4 regions of the Priestia sp. JV24 genome follow, and region 1 is predicted to be linked to each of the others. Evidence: riboswitches for the same ligand, from Rfam matches in the RefSeq annotation. Region 1 holds a riboswitch; each other region holds the start of a gene.
The links. Region 1 has a riboswitch for cobalamin ahead of nikA (nickel ABC transporter substrate-binding protein). Riboswitches for the same ligand answer to the same signal wherever they lie in the genome.
Positions count from the first base shown of each region.

Region 1 (4,383 bases):
CAGCTTTGTATTTTCACCTGATGCTTATTACTTTGGCATTTTACCTGTTATTAGCCATACAGCAGCTAATTTTGGTGTAGACCCTGTAGAAATAGGACGAGCAGCTTTATTGGGACATTCCACAACTGGGTTTCCCCTATCTCCTTTAGTACCCGCTACTTTCATTCTGATTGGGCTGGTTGAAGTAGATTTCGGGGAGCATCAAAAGTTTCTTTTCAAGTGGGCCTTTGGGACAACTATTGTGATGACAATTACAGCCATTTTAACGAATGCTATTTCCCTTTAGACTCTATCATAAAAAAGGAAGCCGACTACCATAAGGCAATCGGCTCACACATGTAGGATATTGATTTAACACTAACAAAGTACAACACAACACTAGTAATTATATAATATATTTCATTATTTTGAAAGCGATTTCATAGATATTTTTAAAAATATTTTGTTATTTGTTTTTCATAGAAAAAAACCACGTTTCAGCCAATTCGAAACGTGGTTTTTTTCTGTAAGGACTTGCCCTACAGGCTATAAATGTAAGTACGCTCATTATAGCATGAGCTCTTATCTAGATTCTATGGTAATTACTGTATAATATCGTTACATTACGACCGGTTGTATTTTTCTGTCCATGTGCAGCGTATTCCATGGCTCATCCTGTTCAGCAAGCCTTTCGATAAAATCTTGTGAAGTCCAGAATGGAATAGCCCCCGGTAAAAAAGGATGAGTATGCAGATACAACGTGTCATAAAAATGACTTTGAGCAAATTGTTCCACTGCTTTTAACAGCTGCTGTCCAATGCCTAGACGCCGGTATGCTGGATCGACATAGCATTTTACAATCTCGGCTGCAGTTTTATGTTCATATCGCTTTTTTAATGCATGAAACCTTCCATCGTAAGCGTATAAACCCATTGTTCCAATTACTTGTTGATTTTCCGTGACAGCTGCAAAAAAAGCAGCGCCTTTCGCTTGAACATAATATTCATTAAAATGAAGCAAATCCACAGGAAGCTGATTTTTTTCCATCATAGGAAATAGCTCATTCCGCATATTCATGACAAACTGACTCACTTCAGCATCCTTTTCTGTTACTTCTTTAATTTGATACATTTGTACTTCTTGCACGTTTACTGTCACATCCTTTTATCTATCATTGTATACTTTCTCTTTTTCCTATAGGAACAACACAATATTGACTATAGCGTTACGTCTAAATGCTGAGTCAGCATATAATACTCGCTTGGATTTGTGGTCCAGTTTTTCACTTTTTGATTATAAGCAACAACAATGTTTGGATGTACAATCGATGATGTCAGCATTTCCTCATTAATCAAAGCGGTTGCTTGCTTAGCTAACTGATCTCGCTTTGCGTCATCTATGGTTAAATTTAACTGATGAATCATTTTTGTTAGCTTATCATTATCAATCCGGCTGGCATTTAAACCACCGCCCGGCAAATAGTTCGTACTTAAATAATAGCTTGCATCTCCTCTAGGTGCAGTGATAAGACTGTACAGTGCTAAATCCCAATCGTCTTTTGCCATTACATATTCATCGCTGTCCTCAACGAGATGAATCTTAATAGTAATTCCTAACTCTTTCGCATTAGACTGTATAAGCTGAGCAATCAAAGGAAGTTCCGGCAGAGAGCTGTATGTGACAAGAGAGAGCGATAATGGCTTTCCATTTTTGATTGTTTTGCCATTTTTAATTTGATAGCCTGCTTTCTCTAAATATTTTTTAGCAGATGGCATACCTCTTTGCTCATTAGCATTATTATCAGCAAAAGGAAATTGGGGTAAAAATGGACCTCGAGCTGCTGCCGCTTGATTGTTCATGATGCTGCTGACAATTTCTTTTCGGTTCAGTAAGGTATCGATAGCTTTTCTTACATTTTCGTCTTTTAATGCGTCATTGGTTTGATTATAAAGTAATAAATGTGTACGCACACTAGGTACTCCACTTACCTTAAAAGACGGATCTGTTTGTAAAGTGCCCAAACTTTCTAAAGGCGGGCGATAAATAATATCGGCTGTTCCGGACTGAAGAGCCGCAACTCGCGCATTAGCATCTTCGTTAAATGCAAAGATCGCATTTTTCAATTTTACTTTCCCATTCCAATAATGTTCATATCTTTCTAACTTCACTTGATTTCCTTGATCGAAAGTCAAAACTTGAAATGGACCTGTGCCAATAGGCTTCTTAGCTATATTAGAAACATCAATATCTATAATAGCTGTGTTTGGATGCACTAACTCAGAAGGAAATTTAGGCATTGGTTCTTTTAATGTAATTGTCAGCGCATGACCGTTCGCTTTCATTTCTTTAATATTTAAAGCGTTTTTCATCGCATAACTTTGATCTATCGTTCTTTGAAGAGAAGACTTAACGGCACTTGCATCTAGCGCTTTACCATTTTGAAACGTAATATTCTTTCTTATCGTAAATGTCCACGTAAGACCGTTATCTTCCGTTTTCCACTTTTCAGCAAGCCAGGGCTTTATTTTTAAATCATTGCTGATTTTAACAAGCGTCTCCCCTACTCCCGCACGAACTGCTGTATAATTATCATCCGTATGAGGATCAAGCGTTGCAGATGTAAAATTAAATAAAAACGTCACACTTTTATCCGTTTTCTTTCTTTCTTTTATACTTATGCTCTCTTCATTAGGAGCGCAAGCAGTGAGGCAAAGTAACACAAGAAATATCATAGATACGAGTTTTTTATTATTTATCATTGCTTTTTCCACCTTCTATTTTAATACACAAAAAAGCACTTCTAAAAAGAAGTGCTTGTCTTCACAACAAATTCAGATAAACGTATTCCTTGTTTATCCTATTTTTGGTTCTGCCAAAACACCTCCCTATCCTCGTAGGTTATTGTGTGCTGCGATTTATGGCAGGTCTCCTGGCTTCAAGTCATTGCCTTATACCGCCTTCCCGTCTCTAAATAGACAGTGGCTTTTTGGCATAAGGCTCCTTGTTACAGTGGCGGGACCGCTCCGGATTTGCACCGGATTCCCTTTTAAGGCAATTGAAAAACAATTGCCACCATAAAAGCTGGTTATTTAATTTAGTAGCGTGCTCTTGAAACTCTAGAAGTAGAAGCTGATGGTGAAACATCTTCATCATCAAATCCAGTGGCAATAACGGTTACCATCATTTCGTCCTTTAAATCTTCATTAATCACGGATCCAAAAATCATATTTAAGTCCTGATCAGAAGCCGACGTGACAATATCTGCTGCTTCCTGTACTTCGTAAAGACTCAGGCTGCTGCCGCTTGTAATGTTCAACAGCACGCCTCTTGCTCCATCAATCGATGCGTCTAGCAGCGGACTAGAAATCGCTTTTTTCGCTGCTTCAATTGCCCGGTCTGATCCGGAAGCTCGTCCGATACCCATAAGCGCAAATCCTTGATTAGACATGATTGTTTTTACATCAGCAAAATCAAGGTTAATCAGCCCCGGAACAGCGATTAAATCTGAAATACCTTGAATACCTTGGCGAAGAACATTATCTGCTTCACGGAATGCTTCAAGCATAGGCGTCTTTTTATCGACAATTTCAAGCAAGCGGTCGTTTGGAATCACAATAAGGGTATCTACCGATTCATTCATCGCAGTAATACCACCTACTGCTTGCTTCGTACGTTTATTTCCTTCAAACTTGAACGGGCGAGTGACTACTCCAATTGTTAAAGCATTTAGTTCACGGGCAATTTGGGCAATAACCGGAGCTGCTCCAGTACCGGTTCCTCCGCCCATGCCAGCTGTTACGAATACCATATCTGCGCCTTGCAGTACTTCTTGAATTTGTTCTCTGCTTTCTTCGGCTGCTTCTCTTCCCACTTCTGGATTAGCTCCTGCACCTAATCCTCGCGTTAAGGCCGCACCAATCTGCATTTTCACATCTGCTTTAGATAAGTTAAGCGCCTGAGCATCTGTATTAACGGCGATAAATTCTACCCCTTGTACACCATGTTCAATCATACGGTTAACGGTGTTATTTCCTCCACCGCCGACTCCAATTACTTTAATTCGCACTAATGGCGATACATCTGCATCAAATCCAAACATTCTAAGTTCCTCCTCAATGATCAAAATTACTTTCTCTTATTATCCGAAAAAACACGTGAAGAACCTTTTACTACTATATTTAAGGCGTAACTGTTCTTTTGTTTTACAGATTTTATACATTTCTCTTTTAACCTTTAAATCTTTACATCTTTATGTAAAATTATTGTTGTTCTGCAGTTAGTACGCCGAACTCTTTTTTGGTTTTTCTACTCAAAACGGCATATAAGCTTATTGTATCATTCATTTGACAGATGTCTGTATTTAATTTTGAGTAAGATGTGACTAAGAGAATAATATTTTTATAG
Region 1 covers NZ_JAPCIN010000009.1:33,273-37,655, reverse strand. The annotation lists gene OK414_RS02425 (CitMHS family transporter) at 1-286, shown strand, start outside; gene OK414_RS02420 (GNAT family N-acetyltransferase) at 598-1,125, opposite strand; gene nikA (nickel ABC transporter substrate-binding protein) at 1,197-2,738, opposite strand; cobalamin riboswitch at 2,881-3,071, opposite strand; gene ftsZ (cell division protein FtsZ) at 3,074-4,078, opposite strand.

Region 2 (4,383 bases), on a different contig from region 1:
AAAGAATACATTCAACAGTTTTTCCGTACGTTGAGTCCCGAAGTTGAATACCATCACATGTACACAAAAGTGATGCTTCAAAAAGAAAGAAATATTCCTCTTATTATTCGCGAATTGATTCAATGCGGCATCGACATTTATCAAGTTCACGTCGAAGAACCTTCTTTAGAAGAGATCTTTTTGCAAAAAAATATTGTGGATCACTCACAGGTGAGTTAATAGGCGAAAGGCGTTGATTTACTACTGAGCTTGAGTACATTATTTATAAATACCAGTTAGGAAGCTTCTGACAAAAACATGTTCATTTTCTCAAGAAACTGATAAGATAGCTAATGACATTTAAAAATAAGAAAGGATTTCGATTATGTTATCAGCTATTAATTCAGTAGATTATACCATCTTCCACGCGGTGAATCAGTATGCCTCACACGTAAAGCCTCTAGATTCGCTGATGGTATTCTTTGCAGATTATGCCCAGTATGTACTTATCGTTTTACTCGGCTTGTTTTTACTTATTAATAAAAACGGCAGCCGTGTTGTAGCATTTCAAGCTTTGTGTGCTTGTGCAACAGGAGTCATTATCAATAAAGTGATTAGTTTATTTGCTTATCGAGATCGTCCGTTTATCTCTCACCACGTGAATCAGCTCATTGATCACGCCGCGAATTCTTCATTTCCAAGCGATCATGCTACATCTGCATTAGTTATCACTTTTACCATTTGGCTGCATTTCAAACGCTCAGGACGCATGTGGGTTATAATAGGTGCACTTATTGCATTTTCACGCGTATGGGTTGGCGTTCACTATCCATTCGATGTGTTAACAGGAGCTATTTTAGGATGCGTGCTGGCGCTGTTTATTCATTATGTTATTTTTAATACGAAAATCATGAGAGCTATTACCAATCTGTCTATTTTTCGAAAATCAGCTTATGACAGGCAGTCTCAATATTATTAAGAAAAAGTCGCACATATGCGGCTTTTTTTATTGGGAAATTTTTAATGTATTTAATACTTGTTTTTTAAAATTAAATTGTGTACAATTAAATCACAGAAACGATAAATGAAAAACTTTTAATACAATTACTAAAAAAGAGGAGAGATTTATACATGAAAGCTTTATATGAAACAACAGTTGTTAACACAGGTGGAAGAACAGGAGAAGTTCACTCTTTAGATAACATCTTTAACTTAGACGTGGCAACACCGCCAGCGCTTGGTGGAGAAGCAACAACAGCAACAAACCCAGAGCAGCTATTTGCAGCTGGATACAGTGCTTGTTTCAACAGCGCGTTAGAATTTATGTTGAAAAAACATAACGTAGAAATCAAAAGAAGTGAAGTGAAAGCTACTGTTCAGCTGCTTCCTGATAAAGCTGATCAAGGAGTAAAAATTGGAGTAGCGCTTGAAGCTCATATCGAAGGCTTAGATTTAGAAACAGCTAAAAAATATGTAGACCTAGCCCATTCATACTGCCCGTATTCAAAAGCAATCAGCGGTAACGTAGACGTAATGGTAGAAGTAGTTTAATTGCTTTAAAAAGCCCTGCTAAGCATGTAAAGTTTAGCAGGGCTTTTCTATTTGAATTTTCTCTATTCATTTGTAAGCGGTACTAGTATAATGAAGAAGAAAATGAATTATTCGCACAGTTTAGGTGCTCTTACATAGCGTAAGAGGTAACAGGGAATCGAGTGCAAATCTCGAGCGGTCCAGCCACTGTAAGCAGGGAGTTTTCTATCTTATCGTCACTCAAAACGGGGAAGGCGGTAGAAAATGATGATCTCAAGCCAGGAGACCTACCTATTCTGTACACTTGACTCTTCTAGGAAAGAGGCGGTGTATCAAGGTACGCAGTGAGCAATTGCTGTTTATTTTCATATGCCGACACATCCTCAATTTCTATAGAATTGAGGCTTTTTTACGTTTTATTTTAAAAAAAGGAGTGTAGGAAATGGAAGGTTTATCAGTTTTTTTACTTGTCTTTTTATTAGGAATCAGGCACGGATTGGATGCAGATCACTTAGCTTTTATTGATGGCCAGACTCGATATAATTGGCGAATGGGCAGCCGTTTTGCCCCGTGGGTCGGAACGCTGTTTTCACTAGGTCACGGAGGAATGGTGGCCGTCACGGCCGGGATGCTGGGCGTGATGATGAAGAATTTTACGTTTCCATCGTATTTCGATCATTTTGCATCTTGGGTATCCATTATCTCTCTCTTTCTAATCGGGACATTAAACACATATCATTTGCTTCGAACCAAAAATAAAGAGGAAGAGTTTCAGCTGAGCGGGTTAAAAGGGAAGTTTATTCCGAAAATCGCAAAAGGAACAACGAATCCTTTTTTAATTATTCTTGTAGGAGCATTGTTCGCTTTAGCAGCCGAAACGGTCAGTCAAACGGCCGTGTGGTCTCTAGCTGTAGGGAACGCAGGCAAGTATACGCCGCTTTTGTTGGGACTAGTGTTTATGTTTGGTATGATGCTAACAGATACAATCGATTCATTGATTGTACATAAAATGGTGAATGAATCGAGTAAATTTGGACAATCTGCTTCTCGCTTGATGGGCTGGGTTATTGTTGTCCTCGCGTATGGTGTGTCGTTCTATTTAGCATTCACTTTCTTTAACCCATGGGCCGAAGTAAACTTTGAAATGGTTGGCATTATTCTGTTTGTTTTTTTAGTGTCTATGTTTGTTTTTGTGAGTGTGAAGTCAAAAGGGAAAAATATTAAAATAAATGTCAATTAGTCAAACGAAAGCTTTAATCTGTTGAAGATTGAAGCTTTTTTGTATGAATTTGTTGAAGTTTATGGCTATTTTCGGTCGGTTATGAATAAGTTAAAGTATTATCTGTATTTAAAGGATGGAAAATTGTCTGAAAACCATTATAATTAAGGATAATTTAAGATCGTTATGTGAAACGTAGAACATAGTTATACGTACGATAAATAAAAGCATTTAATGCAAGCAGCAGGGGTTGTTTGGAGGAGGAATTGATTTGAGTCAGGTAATGGTAGAACAAAGTGTATTTAGTTATTTAAAAGAACACGAACAAGAGATGCTTGAAGATTTAGTCGGATTTGTGAAAAAAGAATCACCGTCCTACAGCAAAGAGCTAGTAGATCAGTGTGGAATGTATTTAACGCAGCTATTTCAAAAGCGTTTAGGGGTAGGGTACGAAATCATAGAAGAAAAAGAAGTAGGAAACCATTTGAAATTTACGATTGGAGAAGGAGAAAAGCAGCTTTTAATTATCGGTCACTTTGACACGGTATGGGAAAAGGGAAGGCTGAGTCTAAGAACAGAGGGAAACAAGCTGTACGGTCCGGGAATTTTAGACATGAAAGGCGGCATTGTCCAATCTATATGGGCGATTAAAGCGATTCAAGAGCTTGGCTTATCGCTCGATAAAAAAATTGTGTTTTTCTGCAATTCGGATGAAGAGATTGGGTCAATTTCTTCTAAAAAATACATTGAAGAAGAAGCACAAAGAAGTGAAGCAGTGCTAGTAGCGGAACCGGCGGTGGCGGGTTCAGGTGCGTTAAAAACGTCGCGCAAAGGAGCGGGGATTTTCACCGTAAAAGTATGGGGACGAGCAGCACACGCGGGTAATCACCACAAAGAAGGAATCAATGCGATTGAAGAGCTGGCGCGCCAAGTGATTTTTCTGCAGAGCTTAACTGATTATGAAAAAGGTACAACGGTAAACGTTGGGACGTTTACCGGCGGCAGCGGTACAAATGTAGTGCCGGAATATGCAGAAGCGCACGTGGATTTACGTGTTTCTACAGAAGAAGAAGCAAAACGCATGACGGATATTATTTTGAATTTAACACCCATTTTAAAAGGGATTAAGCTCGAAGTAACGGGAGGTATGAATCGTCCTCCGATGGTCAAGTCTAAACAAACGGAAGAGCTATTTGAATGCGCTCAGTCAATCGCGGCGAAACTGGGTATGAAATTGGAAGAAGCAGCTGTGGGCGGGGGAAGTGATGGCAATTTTACAGCGGCCATTGGCGTTCCCACGTTGGATGGATTAGGAGCATGCGGAAAAGGAATACATGCGGAATATGAACATATTCAAATTGATACGTTGTCCGAGCGTTCTTCTTTATTTGCGAATTTGCTGCTGCAAATATAAAAAAAGCCCGCCTCAAACGGCGGGGACTAATCTCAAAGCTTATATTGGGAGAGTATAAGCGTTCTTTTTTTATTTACTGCTTTCTTCTTGAAGAGAAAAGGCAGTTTCTTTCTTTTTGAATACCACTGCATCAAGAGCAAGGAACTGGCTTCCTGCAAGAAATAAGTGAGCAGACATGGCAATTAAGGCAATATCAAACTCAAACCCGCCAACAAATCCGCTTTTAAGCTTGGCTGTAAAA
Region 2 covers NZ_JAPCIN010000007.1:63,483-67,865, forward strand. The annotation lists gene OK414_RS01415 (ATP-binding cassette domain-containing protein) at 1-219, shown strand, start outside; gene OK414_RS01420 (undecaprenyl-diphosphatase) at 365-958, shown strand; gene OK414_RS01425 (organic hydroperoxide resistance protein) at 1,111-1,530, shown strand; cobalamin riboswitch at 1,636-1,819, shown strand; gene OK414_RS01430 (sodium:proton antiporter) at 1,952-2,749, shown strand; gene OK414_RS01435 (M20 family metallopeptidase) at 2,979-4,142, shown strand; gene OK414_RS01440 (DoxX family protein) at 4,212-4,383, opposite strand, start outside.
Region 2: another riboswitch for cobalamin. It lies ahead of OK414_RS01430 (sodium:proton antiporter); the one in region 1 lies ahead of nikA (nickel ABC transporter substrate-binding protein).

Region 3 (4,383 bases), on a different contig from region 1:
TATATAGATCACTGTTTGCATCAGGATCACTTCCTCCTCGCCCTAAGACAATAACAGCCGTGTCTTCAGCTGGAGTTTCTAAATTCTCTCCTGATTCTTGTAATCTCGTTTTTAAAATTTCCAGGGCTTCTTCATGAACGCCAATGGGACGTCCGTATACGAAGTTTACGTGTGGATATTTTCCCTTAGCTTCATCTATAGCCGCCGGAATATGTATTTTAGAGTGGCCGGCAGGCAAGAGCATAATTGGAATTACAACTACATCTTTTGCTCCTTTTGCCACACATGTATCAATGCCTTGACTTACATTTGGGCGTTCAAATTCTAGAAAACACGTTTCTACTAAAATAGATGCGTCCCAATCATGCTTCATAGTCGAAATAAATTCGCGAATTTGATCGTTCCCTTCAGGATCTCTGCTTCCATGACCGACAAATAAAACTGATTTCATATAATGCCCTCCTATTTTTTAATCTCCACACGGAGCTGGTTCTACTTTTATTTTTGGTGTTATATCTTGATAGTCGAATCCATAAACGTTCTTCACACGCTTAAAGAATTTATGAAATCGCTCATTAGGATGACCTTTTTCTTTATATTCATGGACAATGTTCTCGACTATTTCAATAATGTCATCAGGTGCTATGCCTTCCGCCACAATTTGACCTGAATGCGCATTGCGTCCAACCGTTTTAGCTCCTAAAAATAAATCAAACGCACCTTTTCTATAGACAATGCCGATATCTTCTTGAACTGCGCCATAGCAGGCCATGCCGCATCCATTAATACCAAGCTTCAGCTCTTTTGGCATGTCCATTCCCCCGAGGCGCTTTTGTAATTCTTCCGTATGTGGAATAGCATCGCTTTTTTCTCCGTCACAAAAATCACACGCTTTGATTGTGAACACATCTCCGACCGGAGATAGTAAAAAGGAAGCTGCTTGGAGCTTTTTAATAATCACATCTGGTTGAGTCGTTGGGATTTGCAGTTTGATTTGATGGTCAGGTGTATACTCCATCGTACCTTTTTCACCAACAACTTCTGCTAGTGTTGTCATTTGAACAGGCGTGAATTTCTTATTTGCAAGTCCTGGACTAACCGCCACTTCGAAAATGGACTGTATTGGCTGATGTACGACCGCAGAAGTAGGTTCACCTAAAATTGCTTGAAGCGCTTCTTCTGCAAGAACTCGTGAAGTTGCTGTTTCTTCTGGTGTGGTCTGAACTGCTTCAATAGCTGAAGCTGTTTGCTTTACAGTCTCTTCTTGATCGAGAGCCCACGGTTCCGCTTCTTTTCGAAGTCGCTGATGCGGTCTTAGCGGCTGCTCCGTTTGGTTAAGGGTATATTTCCGCTGATATCCGCGCGGTGTAATCATTAAATCGTCGTAAAAAAACGTAGATGAATTCCCGACAACAACGGTAGTCAGCATGCCAATTTCATGATTTAACATGTCTTTTAAGTTGGTCATTACGACTTCTTCACGGTGACGATAAGCGCTTTTCACAAGACCAACAGGCGTATCAGGAGAACGGTACTTTAATAGAATCCTCTGTGCTTCAACAATTTGTCTTGTTCGTCTTCCGCTTTTTGGATTGTAAAAAGCCACTACGAAATCTGCTTGTGCAGCTGCTTCGATTCTTTTTTCGATTAGTTCCCATGGCGTAAGGTGGTCACTTAAACTAATTGTACAAGCATCATGCATCACGGGCGCTCCAAGGAGGGATGCGCATGAATTAATAGCCGAAATGCCAGGAATTACTTCCAGCTCTACGCCCGTTTCTTTTTTCCAACCTTTTTCAATCAACACTTCATACACAAGGCCTGCCATTCCATATACTCCTGCATCTCCGCTTGAAATGACAGCCACGGTTTTTCCTGCTTCAGCTTGCTTTACAGCTTCTTGTGCACGGCTTACTTCTTCGGTCATTCCCGTACTAATAATTTGCTGATTCGTTAACAGTCCTTGAATTAATTCCACATAGGTTTTGTAACCGATGATCATATCACTTTCTTGAATGGCTTCTCTTGCTCGCTGTGTAATATGTTCAAAGCTTCCCGGCCCAAATCCGATAACTAACAGTTTACCTTTCATGCTAGCTCCTCCTTTATGCGTTACTTTTTACTTTATCAATTCCTTCTATGGAGTCACTGTTTTCCGGGGAAACGAAACCATTTTGATCATATTCATAAATAATCGATTCCTTTATACTGCAGCCTCCTGCTAAATGTTCTTCGACAATCCGGTGAGCCACGGTTTCAGTGACCTGCTTGTACCAATCTCCTGAAGGATACACAATAGCTACAGGAGCATCTTTACATCGTCCGTTACAGCGTGTACGCGTTGTATGAACCGTTTCATCCAAATCCAGTTCCGTCACTTTATTTCGAATAGCTTGGGTGGCTTCTTCTCCACCTTTTCTCATACAGCTGCTTCCATTACAAATCAATACGTGATGTTTTGTTCCGTTTAAGTTCCACGTCGTCACACTCATTCGCTCCTTTACTAAAAAAAGCGCCTCTATCAATGATAGAGGCGCAGAAAAATTCAAACTAAGTTTTTGCACTTCCACCTATATCCCGTAGGGTAAGCTTCGCATTAAAGAAAGGCTGGTTTCCTGACTTCGATTCATCACTTGACTGCGCCTTCCCGAATACAGTGGCATATGCAATCAGCTCATCTTCACAGTGGCGGGTACCGCGCTGGCTTCACACCAGACTTCCCATTTAACACAATGTAAACATTGCGCACCTTTTTTGCACGATATGTAGTTTTACGACATGAGAAAAACCCGCTTCGCTAATATGCGAGCGGGTAAAACGTCAGAATAAGAGTGTACACGAATGCCACTTTAAGCCAACGTTTCCCTTCCCGCTCCCCGGAGAAATAGAAACTTCACAATAAAGACAGGTCTCCTGACTTGTGTATCATTCTACTTGAGAACCTTCCCGTGATTTTTCCACAGTGGTTATACTCGTTCGTCCACACTTACAGTTGCGGGGGCAGTACTGGTCTTTCACCAGTTTCCCTATTAAGCCTTCTTGGCATCTTTGTTGTTGCTGTTTGATATATATGAACCTTTTAAACTATCAGAATAATAGAAGTAACTACCATATCATAGCGTACATTTTTTTTTATTTCAACTCTATTCTTTTCGAAAGATACAAGCATCTATAAAAAAAACAAGAGCATAAAGTCAGCTCTTGTTTTTTCATTATATAGCTACTAATGTTAAATGAGGATCGTTATAATACACCACTTCTGAAAGAACTTTACAGCCATTTGTTTTGGCAAAAGCTTCTCTCGCCTGCTTTTCAGTTTCAAATTCAAACATTTTCATTTCTTTTCCAGCATATACCGTCAGTACCCACATGAAAAGATTCGCCTCCGATTATTGTAGGGATCGTTATATCCACATTATGCCGAAACCATTTCCTTTTGAAAACCCATTCTACAAAACTTGTCACAAGAAACTTTTAAAAATTTAAAAACATTTTAACTTCTGTAAATGAACAAAATGTACAAAAGGTTTAAGCAATATTACACCTCTTTAAAAAGGTGCTTTTTAACCAACTGTTGCTTCACCAGTAAAAAATATATAGTATTTATTAAAAAAAAGAAGCCGGACAGCCGGCTTCTTTTTTAGGAAAGGAAAGTACAGACATCACAATCCCGTACTTCTCTTTATTTTGCATAAAAATACACTAATTAAATATTCCTTTCTTAAAACAGAACCATGTTCGACTGCACATAGTGATAAAGAAGCTTATACGTATGGTTTAATGAATCTTGATGCGTTCTCTCAAACGCATGAGAAGAATCAATTCCTGGACCAATTAAGCCGTGTACGATATCATGTCCAGCACGAATAGCAGCAGAAGCATCTGACCCGTAAAACGGATAAATATCTAATTTGTACTGAATATCATGCTGCTTAGCTAGCTCCACCAAATGCTTTCTCAAACCGTAATGATATGGGCCGCTTGAATCTTTTACACAAATAGACACGGTGTATTCATCGGTAGATTGTCCATCTCCCATAGCACCCATATCAACCGCTAAGTATTCTACTGTTTGAGGTGTAATGTTCGAATTTCCTCCGTATCCAATTTCTTCGTTATTTGAAATGAGAAAATGCGTAGTGTATGGCAGTTCGATCTGTTCTTCTTGAATTGTTTTCATGAGCTGAAGCAATAAAGCTACGCTTGCTTTATCATCGAGATGACGAGATTTAATAAAACCGCTTTTTGTTATTTCTACACGAGGATCAAACGAAACAAAGTCGCCGACTTCAATTCCAAGGCTGCGAACATCTTCTGCGCTATGTACTTTTTCATCCAATCGAATTTCTATATTTTCTTGATTTCGCTCAGCTTTCCCTGCAT
Region 3 covers NZ_JAPCIN010000016.1:246,249-250,631, forward strand. The annotation lists gene OK414_RS13740 (sirohydrochlorin chelatase) at 1-451, opposite strand, end outside; gene cobJ (precorrin-3B C(17)-methyltransferase) at 470-2,092, opposite strand; gene OK414_RS13750 ((2Fe-2S) ferredoxin domain-containing protein) at 2,106-2,486, opposite strand; cobalamin riboswitch at 2,588-2,768, opposite strand; cobalamin riboswitch at 2,886-3,065, opposite strand; gene OK414_RS13755 (hypothetical protein) at 3,213-3,371, opposite strand; gene OK414_RS13760 (M42 family metallopeptidase) at 3,722-4,383, opposite strand, start outside.
Region 3: another riboswitch for cobalamin. It lies ahead of OK414_RS13750 ((2Fe-2S) ferredoxin domain-containing protein); the one in region 1 lies ahead of nikA (nickel ABC transporter substrate-binding protein).

Region 4 (4,383 bases), on a different contig from region 1:
AACGTTCAAGCACATCTTCAGTTACGGCTCTCGCTAAGTTGATAGAAGAAAGATTACATACAACAAAATCGCCCGGATTCTTTGTAATAATAATTTTTCCGTCTTCCGTAATTTCCTCTGTTACGACCGTTGTGCTTTGGTTTTGCGTAATTTCTGTACATAAGTTGCTGCAGTAGATCATGCCCTCGTGGCGGTTTTGATTAGCTCGGTTAACCGTATCACGATAAAACATATAAGGCGTTCCGGTTTCAAGCTGGGAAAGCATAATGCGCTTGAAGATTTCAATAGCAGGTACTGTTTCTCTTGAAAGCTGTTCATTATTTACACACTCAGCGTAACGAGTGCGGAACGAACCGCTGCCTTCTTCTTCATCATAAAAATCTTCTAACGAGTAGCCCATCAGCGTACGAACTTCGTGAGGATCGAATAAGTGCCAGTCTTCACGTGCCTCTACTTTTTCCATAAACAAATCTGGCAAACATACACCAGTGAATAAATCATGCGTGCGCTGACGTTCGTCACCATTGTTCAAACGCGCATCTAAGAATGAAAAGATGTCTTTGTGCCATACGTCTAAATATACGGCAATAGCTCCTTGGCGTTGACCTAGCTGATCGACACTTACAGCCGTATTATTTAGCTGTTTCATCCATGGAATTGTTCCTGATGATACGCCTTTAAAACCTTTTATATCACTTCCTCGGCTTCTAATATGACCGAGGTAGACACCAATTCCGCCTCCATTTTTACTAAGCGTGGCCAAATCTGTATTGCTATCATAAATACCGCGTAAGCTGTCATCAATCGTATCAATAAAGCAGCTAGATAGCTGTCCGTAGCTCTTTCCTGCGTTTGAAAGTGTTGGTGTGGCAACCGTCATATATAGACTAGAAAGCGCCCAATACGCTTCTTTTACTAATGCTGTTCGATTTTCTTTCTTTTCTTGAGACATCAGCGTCATAGCAATGATAAGAAAACGTTCTTGCGGTAATTCGTATACGCGCTTATCATGTGATGTCGCTAAATAGCGATCTGCTAATGTCAACAATCCAATGTATGTAAATAAACGATCGCGTTCAGGAATAATGACTGAAGCAATTTCATTAATTTCTTCTTCTGTATATGTTTTTAATAGCTGCTTATTATAAATGCCGATTTTTGTTAGTTCTTGAATAAGCTGATAAAACGAACCGTACTTCTCTTTTTTATCGTAACCTCGGTTGTCCGCTGCTTTTCGATATAGTTCGTTTAAGTAGACGTCTGCCGCTACGTACGTCCAATCGGGTTCTTCCATTGAAATACGCTCTAAGGCTGCCAAAATTAGGACGTTTGCAACCTTTTCGTCCGTCATATTTTCCTTTACTGTAACAGTTTGAATAACCTTTTCCTCATACAAAGAAAAATCAAGCTGCGTAAATTCTTTTTTTAAACGTTCAATATATGCAGTTAATTCATGTAGAATTGTAGGCTTTAATGTATTCACCATAAATATGGCTCCTCTCTTCACTTCAAAATAAAAAATCGCTCACCGTACCTCGGTGAGCGAATAGAACGAAGATAGAAGAAGACACTAAGTCTTTTCTCAATCCTCGCTCTACCCTCTCACCTCCCGAAGAAGATAAAACGACATAAAAAAGGCAGGTCTCCTGACTTATGCTTCTTTTTACTTTAAGGCCTTCCCATGATGTTTACTCACAGTGGATCTCCTTATTTCATCAGCATTCACAGTTGCGGGAACAGCTTTGGATTTTCACCAAATTCCCTTTTAAGTCTTTTTATCAGACACCTTTTTCACTGGAAAACACAAAATATAGTATTTTATTATAGATTTCAAAACAACATATTGTGTTATGTTATAAACACATTATATAGGACAACTTAGAAAACTATCAACCTATTTTCAAAAATAATTTTGTTTTTTACGATAAAACTCTTCGACTTTTTTCATCAAACTATTCCATCATAACATGTTTTGACACGCTTGATGGAACAATGTGCTCTTTTTAAAAAATTTGTCCTATTTTTCTACTAAACATTGACAACCTCAATAAAAAAACCGTTTTTCATCAAAAAACGGTTTTTAATTATTTGTATTCTTTTTCAAATGATTTGATTGTTTTGATAAACTTTTTATCAATATCGTATCCTATCCCCGGTTTTCCCTTCACCTTTATTACTCCGGCTTCTACCTCTACTTCGGGCTTAATAATATCTTTTTCCCAATAGCGAGACGACGCAGAAATATCACCTGGTATCGTGAAAGAAGGGAGTGTGGCAAGGGCGATGTTATGAGCTCGTGAAATCCCTGCTTCTAACATTCCTCCAACCCAAAGTCTTACACCATGCCGGACGCATAAATCATGAATTTGCTTTGCTACGGACATTCCGCCAACTCGCCCGATTTTCACATTGATAATCTTACAGCTTTCTTGTTCGATTGCATGACGTGCATCTTCACAGCTCACAATACTTTCATCTAAGCAAATTGGCGTCTTTATTTGCTTTTGTAACAATCGATGATCAAGGATATCATCAGAACTTAACGGCTGTTCGATCATCATTAAATTCAATTCATCTAGTTTCTTTAATGAATCACTATCGCTTAAAGTATAGGCTGAATTGGCATCAGCCATAAGAGGAATGCTTGGAAATTCATCTCGAATTTGTTTCAGTAGCTCATAGTCAGCACCCGGCTTAATTTTCACTTTAAAGCGCTTATAGCCATCTTTCATGTAAGTCTTTATTTGTTCTTTCATTACGGAAATGTCATTTAAGCCAACTACCACTCCAGCTTCTACAGCAGACCTTACTCCGCCAATTACTTCAGATAACGGCTTGTTTTGCCGCTTTGCATACAAATCCCATACAGCACAGTCCAAAGCTGCTTTAGCCATGTTATTTCGCTTTAGAGGTTTGAATAACTTTTGAACATCCTCTGGTTTTTGAAGCTGCTGATGAAGAAGCGAGGGAATTAAAAAATCGTCTAACATATGAAAACATGTCTGAATCGTTTCTTCCGTATACCAAGGAGATGAAAAAGCAACGACTTCTCCCCACCCTGTAAATCCTTGTTCATCTTCTACTTCAAGCAAAATCAATTCTCGATCCTGTACTGTACCATAGCTTGTTGAAAAAGGAGAAAGAAGCTTCATGTCAATTTTATAAAGATGTACTTTTTTTATAATCATCGATTAGCTCCTTTTCTGTATGAACGATGATAGCTTCCGGCGTATGATTTTATTAGAAGCTGTTCGCGGCAGCTCCTCTACTCGAACGAAATACTTTGGAAGTTTGTACTTTGCTAAAAATTGTTGAATGTGTAAAGATAATTCTTCATCTGAAACGTCTTCGTTTACAACAATACATGCAGCTGGAACTTGTCCCCATTTTTCATCACCTACTCCCGTTACACCGGCCTCTTTAACAGCGGGATGCTTCAACAAAACATTTTCAATTTCAGCTGGATATACATTTTCTCCACCTGAAATAATAAGGTCTGAACGTCTGTCTAACACATATAGAAAGCCTTCTTCATCCACTTTCCCGATATCTCCTGTATAGAACCAGCCTTGTTGAAGGGCTTTTTCAGTAGCTTCTGGTTTATTTAAATATCCTTTTGTAACATTTGGACCTTTAACAATGATTTCTCCTGCTTCGCTGGTCTCATTTCCTTTTTCATCTACAATTTTCATTGCACATGGAAATAATGGTTTACCTGCTGATCCCAGTTTTCGCAAACTATCTTCAGGTGAAAGCGTAACGAACTGTGAAGATGTTTCTGTCATTCCATACGTTTGATAAACAGGAATTTCTTTATTCACACAAGCCTCTAAAATAGTAAGCGGTGCAGGTCCTCCTCCTAAAAGCATGCATCGAAACGTATGCGGATATTTTCGTTCCCCTAACTCATCGAGCATGTTGGACAGCATGGAAGTGACAACCGAAATAATCGTTACCTCTTTGTTTTCAATTGCTTCATTTACTGCTCTTGCTTCAAACCGTTCTTCTAAAATGATTTTCATTCCGTAAAAGACGCTCCGCATTAAAATAGATAAGCCGCTAATATGAAACAAAGGAACCGCTATAAGCCAGCAGTCTTTTTCGTTTAATCCTAAATTAAGCGCTGAGCCAACGGAACTCCACCAGTGATTTCCATACGTCTGCAGCACTCCTTTTGGATGACCTGTTGTTCCGGACGTATACATAATGGTAAATGTCTCCTCGAGATTCCACGTTTTTTGAAAATCCGTTTCTGCTTCTGGAGAACTTTTTAAAGCAGGTAAAGTAAGCTGAGTAATGGAACTTTGGAATTCTCTCATTAAAAATGTTTCATCCGCAATAAGCAACGACACGTTTGCATCTGTTAGCTGATAATTAATTTCT
Region 4 covers NZ_JAPCIN010000023.1:825,880-830,262, forward strand. The annotation lists gene OK414_RS25520 (ribonucleoside-diphosphate reductase subunit alpha) at 1-1,486, opposite strand, end outside; cobalamin riboswitch at 1,619-1,805, opposite strand; gene menC (o-succinylbenzoate synthase) at 2,085-3,188, opposite strand; gene OK414_RS25530 (o-succinylbenzoate--CoA ligase) at 3,192-4,383, opposite strand, start outside.
Region 4: another riboswitch for cobalamin. It lies ahead of OK414_RS25520 (ribonucleoside-diphosphate reductase subunit alpha); the one in region 1 lies ahead of nikA (nickel ABC transporter substrate-binding protein).